3 regions of the Paenibacillus sp. FSL E2-0201 genome follow, and region 2 is predicted to be linked to each of the others. Evidence: predicted binding sites of a transcription regulator. Region 2 holds the regulator's gene; each other region holds the start of a gene.
What was found. The regulator LexA, encoded in region 2, represses DNA repair genes until DNA is damaged. The targets are predictions, from matches to a motif close to CGAACATATGTTCG.
Positions count from the first base shown of each region.

Region 1: recA (recombinase RecA) is a predicted target of LexA. The motif match lies at 4,540-4,553, and genes of this name have one in related genera.
Region 3: NSU15_RS22770 (YolD-like family protein) is a predicted target of LexA. The motif match lies at 2,773-2,786, and genes of this name have one in related genera.

Region 1 covers NZ_CP150154.1:3,980,263-3,986,301, forward strand. The annotation lists gene NSU15_RS18030 (TIGR00282 family metallophosphoesterase) at 1-506, opposite strand, end outside; gene rny (ribonuclease Y) at 649-2,190, opposite strand; gene NSU15_RS18040 (RecX family transcriptional regulator) at 2,507-3,238, opposite strand; gene recA (recombinase RecA) at 3,403-4,470, opposite strand; gene NSU15_RS18050 (competence/damage-inducible protein A) at 4,771-6,039, opposite strand, start outside.
Region 2 covers NZ_CP150154.1:3,686,168-3,692,206, forward strand. The annotation lists gene metH (methionine synthase) at 1-45, opposite strand, end outside; gene NSU15_RS16645 (FixH family protein) at 164-595, opposite strand; gene NSU15_RS16650 (HAD-IA family hydrolase) at 857-1,642, opposite strand; gene NSU15_RS16655 (hypothetical protein) at 1,676-2,203, opposite strand; gene NSU15_RS16660 (DUF896 domain-containing protein) at 2,253-2,462, opposite strand; gene NSU15_RS16665 (LysM peptidoglycan-binding domain-containing protein) at 2,572-2,985, opposite strand; gene lexA (transcriptional repressor LexA) at 3,281-3,907, shown strand; gene NSU15_RS16675 (L,D-transpeptidase) at 4,157-4,495, shown strand; gene NSU15_RS16680 (hypothetical protein) at 4,643-5,023, shown strand; gene NSU15_RS16685 (hypothetical protein) at 5,243-5,821, shown strand; gene NSU15_RS16690 (MBL fold metallo-hydrolase) at 5,947-6,039, opposite strand, start outside.
Region 3 covers NZ_CP150154.1:5,039,488-5,045,526, forward strand. The annotation lists gene NSU15_RS22745 (helix-turn-helix domain-containing protein) at 1-321, opposite strand, end outside; tRNA gene NSU15_RS22750 (tRNA-Leu) at 460-545, opposite strand; gene NSU15_RS22755 (hypothetical protein) at 706-1,188, opposite strand; gene NSU15_RS22760 (M15 family metallopeptidase) at 1,264-1,950, opposite strand; gene NSU15_RS22765 (hypothetical protein) at 2,241-2,399, shown strand; gene NSU15_RS22770 (YolD-like family protein) at 2,402-2,737, opposite strand; gene NSU15_RS22775 (hypothetical protein) at 3,113-3,673, opposite strand; gene NSU15_RS22780 (PH domain-containing protein) at 3,792-4,280, shown strand; gene NSU15_RS22785 (glycosyl hydrolase) at 4,339-5,814, opposite strand; gene NSU15_RS22790 (cytidine deaminase) at 5,982-6,039, opposite strand, start outside.

The sequences.
Region 1 (6,039 bases), 290 kb from region 2:
GATGCGCGGCCATCCATGAAATACCCCATAGCGATTTTCTCAGAGGTTACCTCTGCATGGAAATCAACGAGAATACATTTATGATCTCTACGAAGCTCTTCAACAATTTCTTCCCCAACACGGAAAGGACAATCAATAGCAGGTAAAAACGTCCGGCCTTGTAAATTTACTATAGCCAGTTCTTTACCATTACCTTTAACAACGGTATAACCTCTTCCCGGTGTTCCTGGCGGAAAATTAGCAGGACGAATAATCCGAGCCTCATCATCGATGAACTCAAAAATATCTTTGTTGTCCCATGTGTGATTCCCCATAGTTATTCCGTGAACGCCCCAGTTAAAAAACTCATTAGCGATCGCCTTAGTGATCCCTCTACCGGCAGCAGAATTTTCGCCATTAACAATAATGATATGTGGCTGATATTTGCTTTTTAGTGAGGGTAACATCTCACGAAGAGCCTTTCTGCCAACATTTCCAACGATATCTCCAATGAATAGTACTTTAATGATTCTCTCCTCCTAATCTTAAACGCTATATCTAATGGATAAGAGCTCATATTCAAAAGAAAAAAGGCCCCGCTTAGGGGCCAATTCTCAACAAATATAAGAAAGTATAAGTTACATCTTATCCCTTAACCTTATATTCCACCTATTTAGCGTATTCAACAGCCCGTGTCTCACGAATAACGGTAACTTTGATATGTCCTGGATAATCCAGTTCACTTTCAATCATCTTCGTAATATCGCGAGCAAGACGGAATGCCTCTGCATCGTCAATCTTCTCTGGCTGTACCATCACGCGTACCTCACGGCCCGCCTGAATAGCAAATGATTTCTCAACGCCTTCGAACGACTCTGAGATTTCTTCCAGTTTTTCTAGACGTTTAATATACGTTTCCAGTGTTTCACGGCGAGCGCCAGGTCTTGCTGCTGACAATGCATCAGCGGCACCAACCAACATAGCAATAACCGAGGTAGCTTCGCAATCTCCATGATGAGACGCGATACTGTTGATAACAACCGGATGTTCCTTATATTTCTTCGCTAGTTCAACGCCGATCTCAACATGCGATCCTTCTACTTCATGATCCAGCGCTTTGCCGATATCATGAAGCAATCCTGCACGTTTTGCAAGCACGATGTCTTCCCCAAGCTCACCGGCCATCAGTCCAGTCAAATAAGCAACCTCCATAGAGTGCTTCAATACATTTTGACCATAGCTTGTACGGAATTTCAGACGACCCAGAATCTTGATCAAGTCTGGATGCAATCCATGAACACCCACTTCGAAAGTAGCTTGTTCACCATATTCGCGAATTCTTTCGTCCACTTCTTTGCGGGATTTTTCCACCATCTCTTCAATACGAGCGGGGTGGATACGTCCATCTGCCACTAGTTTCTCAAGTGCCGTACGGGCCACTTCGCGACGGATTGGATCAAATCCCGACAAAATAACTGCTTCCGGAGTATCATCAATAATGAGGTCGATACCTGTAAGAGTTTCGAGTGCACGAATGTTACGGCCTTCACGACCGATAATCCGACCTTTCATCTCTTCGTTCGGCAGGGTAACAACTGAAACTGTTGTCTCGGCTACGTGATCAGCTGCACAGCGTTGGATAGCGAGTGTGATGATTTCGCGGGATTTCTTATCCGCTTCCTCTTTCGCCTGCTGTTCAATTTCTTTGATCATTTGAGCCGTTTCATGGCGAACTTCTTGCTCAACATTGCTAAGAATAATACTTCTTGCATCTTCGATGCTTAAATTGGAAATGCGCTCCAATTCAGTGACTTGGTTTTTGTAAATAACATCAATTTGCTGTTGGGTTTCATCAATTCGTTTCTCTTTGTTAGCTACTTGTTCTTCTTTTCTTTCAAGCGATTCCATTTTTTTATCCAGAGATTCTTCCTTTTGCAGCAAACGTCTCTCTTGCCGTTGGATTTCATTCCGACGTTCACGAGTTTCTTTCTCAGCTTCAGTACGGATTCTATGGACTTCGTCCTTAGCTTCCAATACCGTTTCTTTCTTCAGCGCCTCTGCGTCCTTCTTCGCGTTCTCCACGATGACTACGGCTTCTCTTTCTGCGCTTTGAATTTTAGCTTCTGCAAGGGATTTACGAATAAAATAACCGAATCCAAAGAATAATGCAGCTACAACGAGAACGATAATGACCCAGATCCATGCTTGCATCTGTTCACCTCCTCGTTGGTTCCTCTCCAAGGTATCCCCCTGGGAATTGTGCAGTTGTTAAACTATCCGTTCATCACCATACAAAAAACCGGTAAACAACCGATTGCCATACTGCACATGCTGCACATGCACACTGCCCGCCTTATCCGGCGATTACATTTCATATGAGTTGTACGCGAACCGTTTTAAAAAGTCCCCTTTTTGGGAAGGAAAAAGGATTCTTACTTTATGCCGATTCATGTTATATTTTATTATTTATAAAAAGACATTGTCAAGAGAGTCGATATGCGCATTAATGTCAAGAGAATCAGTGAGTCTAGTAAAATTCCTCATCTTCACCCTCATAATTGTCTTCTTCAAGTAAAGTATTGATCACTTGACGCACCATATCGCCTGAGAATCCACGCCGCATTAAGAAGGCGCCAGTCTTTCTTCTCTTATCTGCAGCTTCACCTCGGATGAGATTCCATTTCTTACGTCCGGTCTGAAGTGCACTCTCAAGTTCTTGTTCAGGGCTGATATTCTCCAAGGCTTCCGAGATTAAAGATTTGTCGATTCCTTTCTCACGTAGCTCTTGGCGAATCCACATCTTTCCTTTGCGTTGGTTCGTAATGCGTTGCTCTGCCCATTGCTTTGCATACAAAGGGTCATCAAGAAGTCTTTCCTGCTGTAGCCGTTGCACCACTTCCGCAATAATAGTCTCCCCTATTTCCTTCTGCCGTAAACGGCGAGTCATTTCCATAGCGGTTCGTGGCTTTCGTTCTAGATAACGAAGTCCTTCTACATAAGCTCGTTGTCGCTCATCAGCAACAACAATTTCCTCCAAATCGGCTTTCATAAAAGAATTCCCAGTAATCATCCGATATTTAATCATGACGTCTTCGTGTACAGTCATGTTATAAGCTCCGAAATGTATGATATAGCGGTGATCCGATTTCTTCTGACGTTCTACCTTAGTGATTTCTAAAAGTTCTCCATCAGGAAAATCTGCAAGAACTTGTAAGTCCTGCTCATCCGATTCAAAATCCATATCCAGCTGTATTACCATAGTTGCTTGTCACCTCATAGCAAGAAAATATCCCCACAAAGTGTGGCTTAACTTCGATACGTACTCAGGTACTTTGCGGGGACCCCAAATATACATTTTCTGATGTGTTAAGAAAAGACACCCTGCAACAATCAATCACAGGGCGTCCTATTCCTTAATAAATTCTATTGTTCGATTTCGAGAAGTAGTTTTTCTTCTTCCTCTTGCTCTGCAATGATTTCCGCTTCATTTGGTGCAGCAACAATAGTGGAGAGATTACTTGCTTCACGAATCTTGTTCTCAATGATGAGCGCAATATCTTGATGTTCCTTCAAGAACTGTTTGGCATTCTCACGTCCTTGGCCGAGACGCTCGCCTTCATAGGAATACCATGCACCACTCTTATTCACGATGTCCATTTCAGTACCGATGTCTACAAGACTTCCTTCTCTGGAAATCCCTTCACCATACATGATATCAACATCAGCTTGTTTAAATGGAGGTGCTACCTTATTCTTCACAATCTTGATCTTGGTGCGGTTACCTACAACGTCGTTACCCATTTTGATACTTTCCACACGACGAACATCCAACCGTACGGAAGAGTAGAATTTCAGTGCTCGTCCACCCGGAGTTGTCTCAGGGTTACCGAACATAACACCAATTTTCTCACGAAGCTGGTTAATAAAGATAGCAATTGTATTTGATTTACTAATAGCACCAGAAAGCTTCCGAAGCGCTTGAGACATCAAACGAGCCTGTAGGCCGACGTGTGAATCACCCATATCGCCTTCAATTTCCGCTTTAGGAACCAAAGCAGCTACGGAGTCAACGACAATAATGTCTACTGCGCCACTTCGTACAAGTGCTTCAGCAATCTCAAGTGCCTGTTCACCCGTATCTGGCTGAGATAGTAACAATTCATCAATGTTTACGCCCAAGTTACGTGCATACTTCGGATCGAGCGCATGCTCAGCATCGATAAATGCAGCTTGTCCTCCTTGTTTTTGCACTTCTGCAATAGCATGAAGAGCAACAGTTGTTTTACCGGAGGATTCAGGTCCGTATACTTCAATAATACGTCCCTTTGGAAGTCCGCCTATACCTAACGCAATATCAAGTGCCAAAGATCCGCTAGGTACAACTTCCACTTGCATATGAGTGGATTCTCCCAGTTTCATGATCGAACCTTTACCAAATTGTTTTTCTATTTGACGAAGCGCCATATCAAGCGCTGCACGACGATCTGACAATCAGACCACTTCCTTCACTGTTTATATTAATATAATAACGTGTTTTTGAGGTCTTGCCAAGCTTTTTTTCGAACATACATTCGTTTTTTTTGTCTCAAGCGTTAATTATCCCTTTTATTGTAAGCCTCCTTCCGGATATAGAAGTTAACTGATTTCTCTACTTCACCGGACATCAACGACTTATGATCATAACCAAAAACATTGATCAAAATCTCTGCAAATATACAAAAAACCGCAGCAAAGAAATCTCAGTGCCACGGTTCTTCCGTATGTTCCAATTATAACTGGGCTAATCTCCCATTACAAGTCTGAACCCTCAAGTGGTGTCTCCACCTTGCGTTCCTCAAGTCTACGCCATAGTCGATACAGTAGAGCTTTAACAGTACGCAGTCGTATATTCTCACGTGTCCCTTTAAGATTAAGCTCATATACCTCTGTCTTACGCCCGCGTTCAGCTAAACCAATAAATACAAGTCCGACTGGTTTACGTTCAGAATAGCCTGGTCCTGCTACGCCTGTTACAGATAAACCGAAATCACTGTCCGCAATCATTCTCACCTGATCGGCCAACACCTCGGCAACTTCACGACTTACCGCCCCTGGAGCATCAGGCCCCTCCAAATAAGCACTTGGCACATTCAGAAGTTTTTTCTTTAGATCGTTCGAGTAACAGACGATTCCTCCCGCAAACATCGAAGCGCTACCTGGTATGTTGGTTATACTCTCCATCAGCAAGCCTCCGGTACAGCTCTCCGCCGCACTTAAAGTCAGACCTGCATCCGCCATCCAATCTACAATTAGCTGTTCTAGTGGTACATCAATATTCGCATATAAATGCTCTGGCAAAATCTCTTTGATCTGCTTCTCCAGAATCTCCAGCTTCTTGAAAGCTTCATGCTCGGAAGGCGCCTTTGTCGAAATACGAACTGTTACTTCTCCCTCTTTTGCATATGGAGCTATGGTTGGGTCTGTCTGGCTGTGAATCAGATCTATGAGCTTATCCTCAAGCAGTGATTCTCCGATACCTGCAAATTTTAGCATTTTAGAATAAAGTGGCATTTCTGACGTCAGAGCATGCTGCTGAAGCCAAGGTACTGCTTTATCTACGAACATTGGTTTCATCTCGCGAGGCGGACCAGGAAGCACAATATAATATTTCTTTTCATGCTCAAAAGCAATACCCACAGCAAGACCAATCTCATTTGGCAAAGGTGTGGTTCCTTCAATTATAAGTGCCTGTTTACGATTATTCTCTGTCATTACAATCTTACGATCATCAAAGAAACGTTGTACATGATCCATTGCCAAACGATCTATATGGAGTGTTCGGCCTAAAGAAGCAGCCAATGCATCTTTTGTAAGATCATCTTCTGTCGGACCAATACCACCTGTAAAAATGATAACATCAGCTCTGTTTTGAGCAATTTCAATAGCTTGCTGCAAGCGACTGCTGTTATCGCCAACTACGGTTTGAAAATATACATCAATCCCAATAGCAGCTAACTCTATAGATAGAAACTGGGCATTACTATTCACGATTTGACCGAGCAAAAGCTCCGTGCCTACTGC
Region 2 (6,039 bases):
TAATATTCTTTGTTGTAAGCTTTCCTCAAGTGTATATTTAGCCAACGTATAGTCCCCCCAGTAAAACATTAGAGTAAGTTTAGCAGAATAAAGGAATTTCGGAAAGCCTTCCTTTCCACTCTGCATTATATGTAATTATAGGATATCATTACTATTCTTTTAATTATGGTTTCACAGAGAGTTCCTTATTAGGCATAGAATGCTGAGTTCTAGCAGTTACGTGTGATGTAACAATATATTGTCCTTCTTTCTCAAGTGTTCCTTCTGCTTGATAGACTCCATCACCAACTAGCTTCCCTTTAAGTTCAATTTTCTGTTCATTATCATTTTTACTCACAATTTCGAATAGAACCTCTTTCGCATCATCCACCGCCAAGTTATCTTGCGTCACCACAGCCTCAAAGGTCACCTTCTGATTTACAACAACCTCTTCAGGACTCCAATGTAACTCAACTTTGATAGGTTCCATAGACATGTCCATGTTCATGTTCATATTATGTATTCCAGAATGTTTGGTTTGGTCTGATGAACACCCTCCCAGAACTAAAAGTGTTGCACCTAATAATAAAGGAACGATTGTTCTTGAAATCTTCATATAGAGTCCTCCCAGCCGATTTGAGTACTAAGAATCTACCAATTCATGTTATACATTCTCCATCTATTATACACATTATTATTGGTTTTTCAGTATTTCATATCAATTCAGCTTAACTCTTGTGACTAAAATCATATACTAGATAATTTCATCAATTTTAAAAAGCAATATGTAGATATAAAGAAAGACAGTAAGCCTCCTAGTAACCCAGGAACCTACTGCCTTCTTAAGGCTCAATGATTCAAAGCCTCTTACTCTACTTTATAAAGATTGGACTAATGAAAGAAGCTCTCCAAGATGTTTGATTTCATAATCCGGCTGAATTTCCGGATCCGGCTGTTTGCCTTTTCTATTAATCCAAACCGTAGTCAAACCTGTTGCCAACCCACCACGAATATCCGTTGTAAGCTTATCACCGACCATAACCCCTTGCTCAGGTGCAATATCTAGAAGCTCTAGAGCATGCAGAAAAATATCCTTATCCGGCTTTCCTTTGCCGAAGCTTCCGGAAATTACGATATGATCAAAGAAAGGAACGATTTCAGGTACACCATCTAGTTTCTCTTGTTGCAATGCAGGGCATCCGTTAGTCAAAAGCAATAACTTCACTTTTCCCTTCAGTTCTTCGAGCACCTGAATTGTTTCTTCATAGATGTAAGGCCGATTTCTACGCTCTGCTGCAAATTTGGCTGCTAATGTCTCAGCAAGAACTTCGTCCTCTACACCAAGTGCTGCAAGACCACGACGCCACGCCTCTTTACGGTATCCCGGTGCAAGCTGCTCCAATTGACGGAATTCCGGTTGTTCACCTGCAGTAAAGTTCCCCCAAAGTGCTTCAAACGGATTAATCCCAATCATTTTTGTAAATGGGTTCGTTTCGTATGATTCATATAGTGCTATGGCTTCTTTACGCACCGCAAGTTCCAGTTCTTGTGGATCAATCGTATCCCCAGCGGCTTCACATGCAGAACGAAATGCTTCATTGACGCTCCGATCATCCCAGAGCAGTGTATCATCAAGGTCAAATAGTACGGCGGAAATTGGCATTACAGGTCTCCCTCTCCCATGGCTGGTTAATTTCTATTCGTGAACTACTTCAATTTGGTGAGCTTTTGCGAATGCTTCCAGTCGAGTCCCCATCGCAGTTGTATCATAACGATTCATAAGTCTGGTAAAAATCCATTTCGTGCGTTTGCCTTTATGCCTAATAACAACAGCTCCACGCGAAAGGATAATTTTCTCAATATCAGAAGCTGGTAAATAGCGTTCGCGATTGAATTTTATAGTGGATAGTCTAGCATTCTCCACCTTCAAATACGGACGTCGGAAAAACAGAAGTGCCGCTAGTAAGTAGTACAAAACGACTCCTAGCCAATTCATCAGCATACCATTGCCTTTGGCCTGATCCACCGAACCAATCATCCAAAACATAGTACCAAGTACTAATAACACTACTGGAAATGCAATGTTACGGCCTTTAAAGGTTTCACTGTTCTTGCCAGGAGATTTGGATTTTGATGCGTAAATCGTTTCCTTCCCCTGTTTCTTTCTTTGCTTGTTAATTTGCTGTGTGTTACGTTGAACCATTCTTTCCCAAGAACGGGCCATATGCGTTCCCCCTAGTCATCCAGTAGTATCTATGAAAAGGAACAGGGTGTTAATGCTTAAGCCCCTTGTTACCTTGTTCATGCTCATCATTATCGACCAATTCAATCGTATTCAATTGTGCTCGGAAGTTATTGCGAATATTCCCCAAATAGATTTCACGAAGCTTGGCGCGTTCCGCCGTTTCCTCTTGATTAAGGCCTACGCTCTTCTGTTTGCGTGCCAATTCGTTAATACGCGCGACCAACTCATCAATGTTCAAAACTTTCCCTCCCCATATAAATTAATTCTAACTCTGCCATGAGAAAAAGAGCTTGTCAAGGTTTACTCCCTGCAAGCTCTTTATGTCCTTCTATTATGTTCTTAGAATATTAATAAATAGGTAAACTGAGAATATCTCCAGCATTAATCTGACTGCCTTTAATGCCATTGGATTTTTTAATTCCTTCTATATATACAGCCGTCTTCATATCCGATGGTTTATTCTCAAGAGCAATACTCCAAAGTGTATCTCCGCGTTCAACCACTACGCGCTTCTCATCCTTCATTAAAGTAGTAGATCCTGCAAATACATTACCTACTACTGTGAGTCCTGATAGTACGAGCACAATGATCAATGTAAGTTTAATAACAAAATCTCTCCGGAACAAACACATCAATCCTTCAAGCAAAAGCGCTGTAATCTCTTTAATCTGAGCTGAATAACGGGTAACAGGATTATGTCCTATAGATTCAACCACGGGGGCTTTATCGTAGATGCTACGGTATGTACTGTATTTTAACATGAATATCATCCTCCAAACACTTGTTCTTACTTTCGAAATAATAATAACACGAACATGTGTTTTGTTCAATACTATTTCAGAACAATTGTTCTCTTTTTTTCGAAAAGAGAAAATCATCCTATCATCTTTAAAAAGAATCCAGCTGATCATTGTTTTAAAGTTCGCTTTATCAATACGAGACTACCATTTATTAACTCTTTCGAATTAATATTTATAATAGTTAGAACTTATGTTTGTGCGAACGGTAGTTCTATGTTATAATTTTCCCAAACATTACTATATGGGGTTGATTCCAATGTCAAAGATTTCAAGTCGCCAGCTGGCGATCCTGGAATTTATACGTAGCGAAGTCCGCAGCAAGGGTTATCCTCCTTCCGTTCGGGAGATTGGAGAAGCTGTTGGTCTTGCTTCCAGCTCCACAGTTCACGGTCATTTGGATCGGCTAGAGAAGAAGGGACTTATCCGTCGAGATCCAACGAAGCCACGTGCAATAGAATTGCTTGGCCAAGAGGATTCCGAGAATGTCCATCATTTCGCACAAACCGTCGCACGCATTCCTGTCGTAGGTAAGGTTACCGCCGGGGTTCCTATCACTGCTACTGAGAATATTGAAGACTACTTCCCGCTTCCAACTCACTATGTTGGAGATAACAAAGTATTTATGTTATCGGTTCAAGGTGACAGTATGGTCGAAGCTGGGATAATGAATGGTGACTATGTTATTGTCCGTCAACAACAGACAGCTGATAACGGAGATATCGTTGTTGCTATGACCGAAGAAGATGAAGCAACCGTTAAGACCTTTTATAAAGAACGTGATCATATACGTCTTCAGCCGGAGAATCCGGCGTACGAGCCTCTTCGCCTTAATCGTGTGACCATTCTCGGCAGAGTTATCGGATTATTTCGAGATATCCACTAAGTATGCACTCCTACCAAGCCAAAACGGATACCGTCCATTAAAGGACGGTATCCGTTTCTACGAGAAGCATAATGATACTGTTTACTGTAATATCAAAGGCTGTTCCACAAATGTGGAACAGCCTTTTTTTGTTTTCTAACTCAAATTATCCATACTAGAACACGCGTTCGCATACGCTAAAATGGCCATTTTCTATTAATAACCGTTTAGGCTTTCTGCTCATATCCTATTAGAAAGGAGTGTTGCGCAATGCCAAATTACCGAATTATTGTAGATCTGACCCAGCGTATGCTGTATCTTCTTGATAACAACATTGTGATCAGAGGTTTCCCCGTCGGAATCGGTAAAATGTTAACCCAATCACCCTTGGGTGACTTCACTATTATTAACAAAGAACCCGATCCAGGTGGTCCATTTGGGGTCTTTTGGATGGGTCTATCTAAGCCTCACTATGGAATACATGGAAATAATGATCACTCCTCGATAGGTCACGAAGTTTCCCACGGTTGTATTCGGATGTACAATGCGGATATGCTAGCACTAGCTGCGATTGTTCCGATTGGAACACAAGTAACGATCAGGAATTAAATCTATCCATAAATAAACACACCTCACTCATGGTTCAATGAATGGGGTGTGTTTGTATTTAAGTTTTTTTAATGGCGTAATAGGAATTATGTGGTTATATGTCGAATAATGTTAACAGGATTTCAAATAGAAAGGAAGTGTCTGGTTTTGAACAACTCCAAAATAAGAACCCTCGTCGATTTTAAAGTCGATGCACTTGTTAAACTCTCAGGATTATTGTTAAATAACGATCAAGCTAGTGGAAAAAAAGTAAATCTACTCACTTCATTTGGCAGTATTCAAGGGACGATCTCCCCTTCCGCCTCCAATAAAGAGGATGTTTTTGACTTAAAATCTCTAATGGATGATGTCATTGTAGATGAATACATATCTTATTTAGGTGCGGAACATCCCGATAAAAATTTCAGCTATAACTTTGTAGTCCTTAATGATGTTTCTGTAAGACCCTATGCTAACTATGAGTCATCGATCGAATACAAGCAGCTAATTGTGTATACCGATCAAATTACGGCTTTCAATTTCTTATAATTTTGACATATTTACATTAATAACTCTCACCTAAGCACTCAGTAACTGCCCAAGCATGCATTAAAGGCGGATCTCTGGGTGCTTTTTTTGCTAATGCTGTAATTATTCCTATTTTTCAACGAATTTCACTTTTAGCAGATACTAGTCGAGAAGATTTAGGCATATCTTTCATTAAGTAATAAATCTTGCTCTGCTGAGATAACTAGGAGGTGTGATTCCATGCTGATTTTCTTAATGTACATATTTGGTATTATAGGAGTTGTCTTAATTCTTAGTGCCGGTTTTCTAGAATTGAAAAAGCTATCTACTTCTTCAGACCTTTCAAAGCTGTTAAACGCAATCTCATCCTTTAACATCATATTCACCAAAACGTTCATTCCACCCAATCAATCTCACTTGATCGCCCTTAACGAATCCTATAAGAAAATAGCCATAGGCAGTAGCGATCCGAAAACACGTAAAAAAGCTATAGCAAAACTGTATTCCTTCGATAATGTAATGGGATCAGAGATTGTTGTTAACGCGCTAACCCATTCAAAAGTATCCAAAAGTCAACAAAGCAGCAAATCAACCGCTTCAAGTGCGAATATTAATGTGCTTAATAGCGCTGACGAAGAGGCTAGTGTTATTGAGGAACTTACGCTTAAAATATATATGAACAGCAGTGAAATGCCTGTGTATAGTATCTCCTTCTTGCCAGGCTTATTGCCTATTAAACAATCCGACAATCAGTATAAAGAAGCTTACTCCCAAGTACAGCAGTTGCATGCATTTTTCAGGACGATCGTATCCGAATAAACGCCCCCCTTCTGCCTCTTATTACTTCACTTTATTTTTTCCAATTAGAGATTTTGAAAGCCTTAAGGAATGACAAAAAAACGGTCCTTTTGGGAGGGCCGTTTTCACTGCAGCAAACATTCATTTTAAAATTGCACACTAAATCCTTTAAAGTGGTGAATGCCCGTACCATGAACGACAAGATCCAGTTCACGTAATTCACGAACTGCCTTCATAAC
Region 3 (6,039 bases), 1.4 Mb from region 2:
GATGGATTTCAGATCATAGTTCAAGTTGTAAAAATCGTGATTGTGCTTAAATATAAAAAGGCTGTCCACGTGCAACTGAATAAAGCGGGTATTTAAGGCTTGCGGAACGACGCGATGGGATTCGAAATGGTTAATTAAAAGCAGATTGTTTTCATGTAGATGATAATCATTTTGGCCGATGGTCACCTTCAGTTTTCCAGTAAAGAGCCAGATGATCTCCAGCCCCGAGTGTCGATGCAGCTCTTCGGAATTAGTATCATTGACCTTGACATGGATCGGACACCCCGGCAGATACGGAATCTGAATAACGGAATACTTCAAACCAACACCCCCTTTAATAATTAATTATAACCAACCGGTTTGTTGCCGAGTCAAATAATATACAAGTGGTCGTTATAGAGACACCTAATTATAAACAAAAAGGGTTTCAGCGCAAATGAGCTGAAACCCTTGTTTTAGTGCCGAGGACGGGGGTCGAACCCGTACGGTACTCACGTACCGCAGGATTTTAAGTCCTGTGCGTCTGCCTGTTCCGCCACCCCGGCATATTATGTGTTGAAGCTTCATACGATGTTTACGTATAACGCGACAAGAAATATAATATCATGAATTTCGATAACACGCAATCCCTTTTTGAAAAATAATTTATCACATTAAAAATAACCCGTTCCAGCGTGTGCCGACACGGGTTATTAGGCATGGCGATTATCTGCGTTCGTCACTTCTGCTTCTCATTCCAACTAGGCCCAAAAGTCCAAACAATCCGAGCCAGCCCCAGTTAGACCCTCTGCTGGTAGTCCCAGTATTCGTAGTTGTGCTGGTTGCCCGATATCTACCGTCCGTTGTAGTGTTGGATAGTGGAGTTACCGTATTTCTGTTGTAGTTATCCCGGGTGTAATTTTCTGTATTGTAATTATTGTTGTGATAGTTGTTACGATTGTAATTTTCCCCTGTTCGGATCTTATCTCTCATAATGCTCTCATGCTGATTCATCGTTCCCGTGGTGCCGTTCATTAGATTGCCTTCCGTATTCATCATCCGAGTATTATTCACGGTACCATCCATGCCAGTATTCGCATTTGGGATACCGCCTAAAGCCGCCGACCCGATTGGATTAGCGTAACTAGCTCCCATTACACTCAGTGACAGTACAGTGCAGCATGCAAGGCTTGTTATCAGCTTGTTCACAACGTATGCCTCCCTTTATAGTTAGTGATCACTGATAATTTCCCCTTGGATGGCACTGTCTATACATGAATAGCTTTACTCTTTTACTACATTCACTGTCTTGCTCGCTGCGTCATACGTAACCTTTGCTCCAAGCGCCTCAGCCAGAACCCGCACGGGTACATATGTTATACCTGTATCAAGAACGCCATCCGTAAGCTTGCTGCCATTCAAGGTTATCGATACTTTAACATCCTTATTCACTGCGTCATCCTCCCCGATTATCCTTTTTAAAGCTTCATTGACCTGATCCGTTGTAGGACGTTTACCTGCGCGAAGTTGACTTGTGGTTAAACCGAAGGTCATCTGCAAGTGGGAATAATCTTTAAAAGACGTCCAGTCTCCTCCCCATTCAAGCCCCAGCTGTTTACCCACCTGTACCACCTCTTGCCAGTCCGCTATTTTATCTTTATCCCCATCACGATTCATATCCCAGGAAAGACTATTTCCGTCCGGCAGCAAAAGCGCAAAATCAAACGCAAGGCCATAATTGTGATAGCTGGTTCCACCCTTGGCGTTGGTAACTATTGGCCCCGGCTTACTTCTCCCCTGTGCATACAAGGCATTTTGCTCTGCGATTGAGCGTAATCCCTGGGTAATCACAATCGGCACTCCTTTGGCATAGCTTTGCTGAATCAAAGCCTTCGCTCCTGCTGCCAAAACAGGATGAAGCCCAACAAGACGCGCCGTCGATTTATCCCTTACTTGTTCCAAAGTCAGCATAGAATCACCCCTTGCTATAATCAATGATCCCGACTCCCCATTCGCTTGTACTAATACCCCTGCTTGCCTTAGCATACAAGCATAAACGTCTTCAGCGTCGATATAAGGAAGGACGATAAGCGTTTAAGCGAGAAATATAAGACATAAAGGATAGGTGCATAACTTTCTTATATTAAAAAAAGACCCCGGTATCCCCGAGATCTAACCTGAAAGGTAGCTATTCACGGCTTCTCCACCTTGGATCAATTCCACAAAAAAGGGCAAAATATTAGCGAAAGGTGGGAACACATATGGACATTCATAGCGATAGCTATAGAGTTGCTGCACTCAGCGAACAGGATGAAGCACTCGAAATTATTCGGAATGCCGAAGCTTCTATTGCACATCTAACCGGCAACCCAACCGTGACCCTAATTGCTTATGAAAAAAGTGAAGGCAGCAATTCTTAGCATTAGACGATGTAAACCTCAACAAGGTCATCCACATTGATCCACTTCCATTCCTCCGCCCACTGCAGCTTAAACTCACGCGAGTGGGTGTGAATGGAAGTCACAAAGCCACTTATTGTCGTATTCTCAAAGGGATCAAACAACACAACAGTCACACGCACATGACTCCGTAACGATAAGGCCAGTGTACATTCGATTTCCTCCAGTTTCTGCTCATCCAGAATAGGCTTAATGCGGCGCAGCGTCTCCCGTTCATCCCTAATAATTCTTACCTTGTGCTCCGGCAGCATCATCCGACTGCTTTCCCACAGTCCGTTTTTCTCCAGCTTTTTGCCCATGGTAACCCCTCCCTATCTATACTATCCTATATATACGAACGTATGTTTGTATTATATCCATACCTTCGCTGAATAATCAATAATCAGGAAAAAGATACCACTTTTTATCTTCCTCTTTATCTAAAAGTTGTATAATAATACATATCTGATCGAGAGGAGCTTTCCACTTGAAAAAAAATACTGCACTTCTCATCCTAATCCCTGCATTATTCCTGTGCATATACCCCCTCGTATATCAAAGTAATACACTCTCAGACCTTACAAAAGGAATTGTAGCTGGCTTATTTATAGGATTGGCAGTGTTACCTCTACTTAAGCTCAAAATCGCAGCAAAAAGACGCTGACAGTTAAACTGTACAGCGTCTACATTCCGATCTATTCTTTAACGTTCTCTGTCTCAGTGGTGGACTGACCATCGGCATCGATGAGCCCTGTTGCTTCTCTTGCTTCATTAAGCTTGGATATGCCGTACAGCATCGCTACATCAGCGTTCTGATTCAATTCCTGGAACTGTTCAGCAGTGACCTCTGCGGAATCAGCACCTTGAGAGGCCTGTTCTTTTAGGGCATAGGCACTTTTGAAAGCAATTTTGGACTCCTCAAGCAGCTTACGGATATCTTCAGGCAAGCTAGAGGCGATCTTCACCTTCTCAGCCTGATTGGATAGGTCAGTTGCGGTTTTCTGGAATTCGTTAATCTTCTTCTCCAGCTGTTTGTCCGAAAGCTCTCCTGCTGAATAAGCAGCAATGGCTTCGTTGAACTCCGTTAAAGATGATTTTCCCAATTCATCGAGTTTAGAAATTTCATTGTAGAAGTTTTGCACGGTCTCCTGCACTTCTTCTTCTGAGGCAGGTGCCGATGAAGTTGAATGATTATTGCTGCAGGCGCTAAGGATGACAGTCAACATTAGCGTTCCTATTAGTAACACTTTTTTCATTTATTTATCCCTCCACTTAACAGAATAATGTCGGTTTGTGTAAAGCGCAAATGAAATTTATGTAAAATGACTATTATATTATAATTATTGTAATTGTAATCAAGAAAGGAGAGTATTTATGCCTTATTGCACAGCCTGCGGATCAGAATATAAGCAGGGCGCTAAATTTTGCGGAGAATGTGGAACCGGCATTGACGGCACCGCCCCAGTGACCGCCCGTCATCCATCAGCAAGCTCCAACACTACTCAAGAAGTCGTGCTCTGGAAAGGTAAGCCCGCCAGCATCTCAGACCGCCTCAAAGGCGTCGTACGCCTGAACACTACTACGTACACCATTACAAGCCAGCGTATTATGGTAAAGACCGGACTTATCGGTAAAAATGTCGAAGAGATTGAATTACTGCGTGTACGCGATTTATCCGTAGCACAATCTATCACGGACCGGATGCTCGGCATCGGTACATTAACTGTATTTTCTGATGACGCCTCAGCGCCTCAGCTTCTTTTCCGAAAAATTCGTGATGCCCAAACCGTTAAAGATGTCCTGCGCAAAGCCGTACGTGACGAGAAGATCGCCAACAACATTAGCTATCGCGAACAAATCTAAGACCGTTCGGACGTTAAAAAAGCCCCGGATCCGGGGCTTGCTCCAAACAGATGTTCTTTTATGGCAGATAGAACGCTCCTGCTGGGATAACTCCCTTTGGCTGGCTAGGACTTTCCCACTGTAATACAATCCGCGCGTCACCTTCATTCTCATAATACTCCACTTTTATTTCATGCAGCTTGCCCGCAATCAGATTCACACTGCCTTTACGCTCCTGTCCACTCTGATTCACCCAACTGTCAATGATCAGCATTCCATCAATCCACACCCGCACCCCGTCATCAGAGGAGGAGTAAATGGTATAAGTCTCACTATAAGCTGCCGTGAGCTTCCCGCTCCAACGTATAGAGAATGCATCGACACGAATGGCTGGATCGGGTGAACCCTGTTTCCATGAAAATTGGATGTTCGCATCCGTTCGCGTCAACGCAGGAGTCCCGCTAAGGGTCATATTATTGTAATATTGCCCCCATAGCCCGCTTTGCAGCACACTATCTCCCTTAGCAGCCACAATCGCTGCCTCAGCAGCATATTCATCTCGTGTGAATACATAGCTGTCGTTCATAAAGGCTCTAATCACCGCATCGGTGTTTTTCTCATAAAGAAGCTTGCCCCAGGTCATCTGATAAGACCATTTGGGCTGTGATTTAGATAGTAGCGCAGGGGACGGTAGCTCTCCGTTCTCTCCAATCGCGATCAGCTTTCCCCGGCCAAGATCCCATAGACTATCATAGTGACTTCCCTTGAAATCGCCGTCATAGATGTCTAGCGCTAGCACATCTACTTTGTCACCGCCCGGGTAGTATTCCGCAGGGTCATCACACCATTGATTTTTGGCGTTTGTACTCCATACCCACAATAAATTATGCAGCTTATGATAGCCGGTAAAGCGGTCAAACATAAGATTCCACAGCTTCACGTAGTTGCTCTTCTTTCCCCACCAAAACCATCCGCCATTCATTTCATGATAGGGCCGCCAGAGCACAGGAACACCTGCGTCATTCAGTTTTTTTAAAGAGAGGGCTATCTTATCCAGATCAGCGATCAGTGCGTTGTACTGAGCAGTACCCGGTGTTATATATTTGTCAAAATCAGCGTTGCTTATGCTCGTAGATACGTTAGCCCAAGCCGGCGCTGTTCCTGGCAGCTGAGCGTGATAGCTAATCGTTATGATTCCACCAGCTTTATACCAGCGAATAGCGCTGCTAACAACCCAATCCCGCTGATTGTCTATTAGCGCCGCCGTCTGATTATTGATTGCCCCCAGCTCGTAGCCGTGAAGGGCAGCGTATTGCCCGCTGGTATTTTTCAGCTTCCCATTGAACTCATCCGCGCTCTCCAAATAATCATGTTGTCCACTAATCCATCCTTTTCCTTGCAAAAAATAAAGGGTATTCAACAATTTCTGAGCAGAGGTTACCGTTTCCGAATCTGCCGGAGTCATTTGCAATTTACGATATGCTATTTGCCACTGAACATCGTTCACAAACCTCGATGCCGAATCAACCATATTTCGAAGGTTGCGCTGTTCCATCCACTCTCACATCCTTTTAACTTTTTTAAGTTATAGTATGGGGACAATAGTGACATGAACTCAGCGAATGGACATGAAGCTGTAAATTAATTTAGGACAGTGTAAGGAACTGCTGAATAAATTCACGGCTCAACAAAAAAAGGAGCCTAGGGCTCCTTTATTCCAAACTACCTCGTATATCTCAGCGGTAGTAATTCGGTAATATCATATTTGGCTAACCGGCCT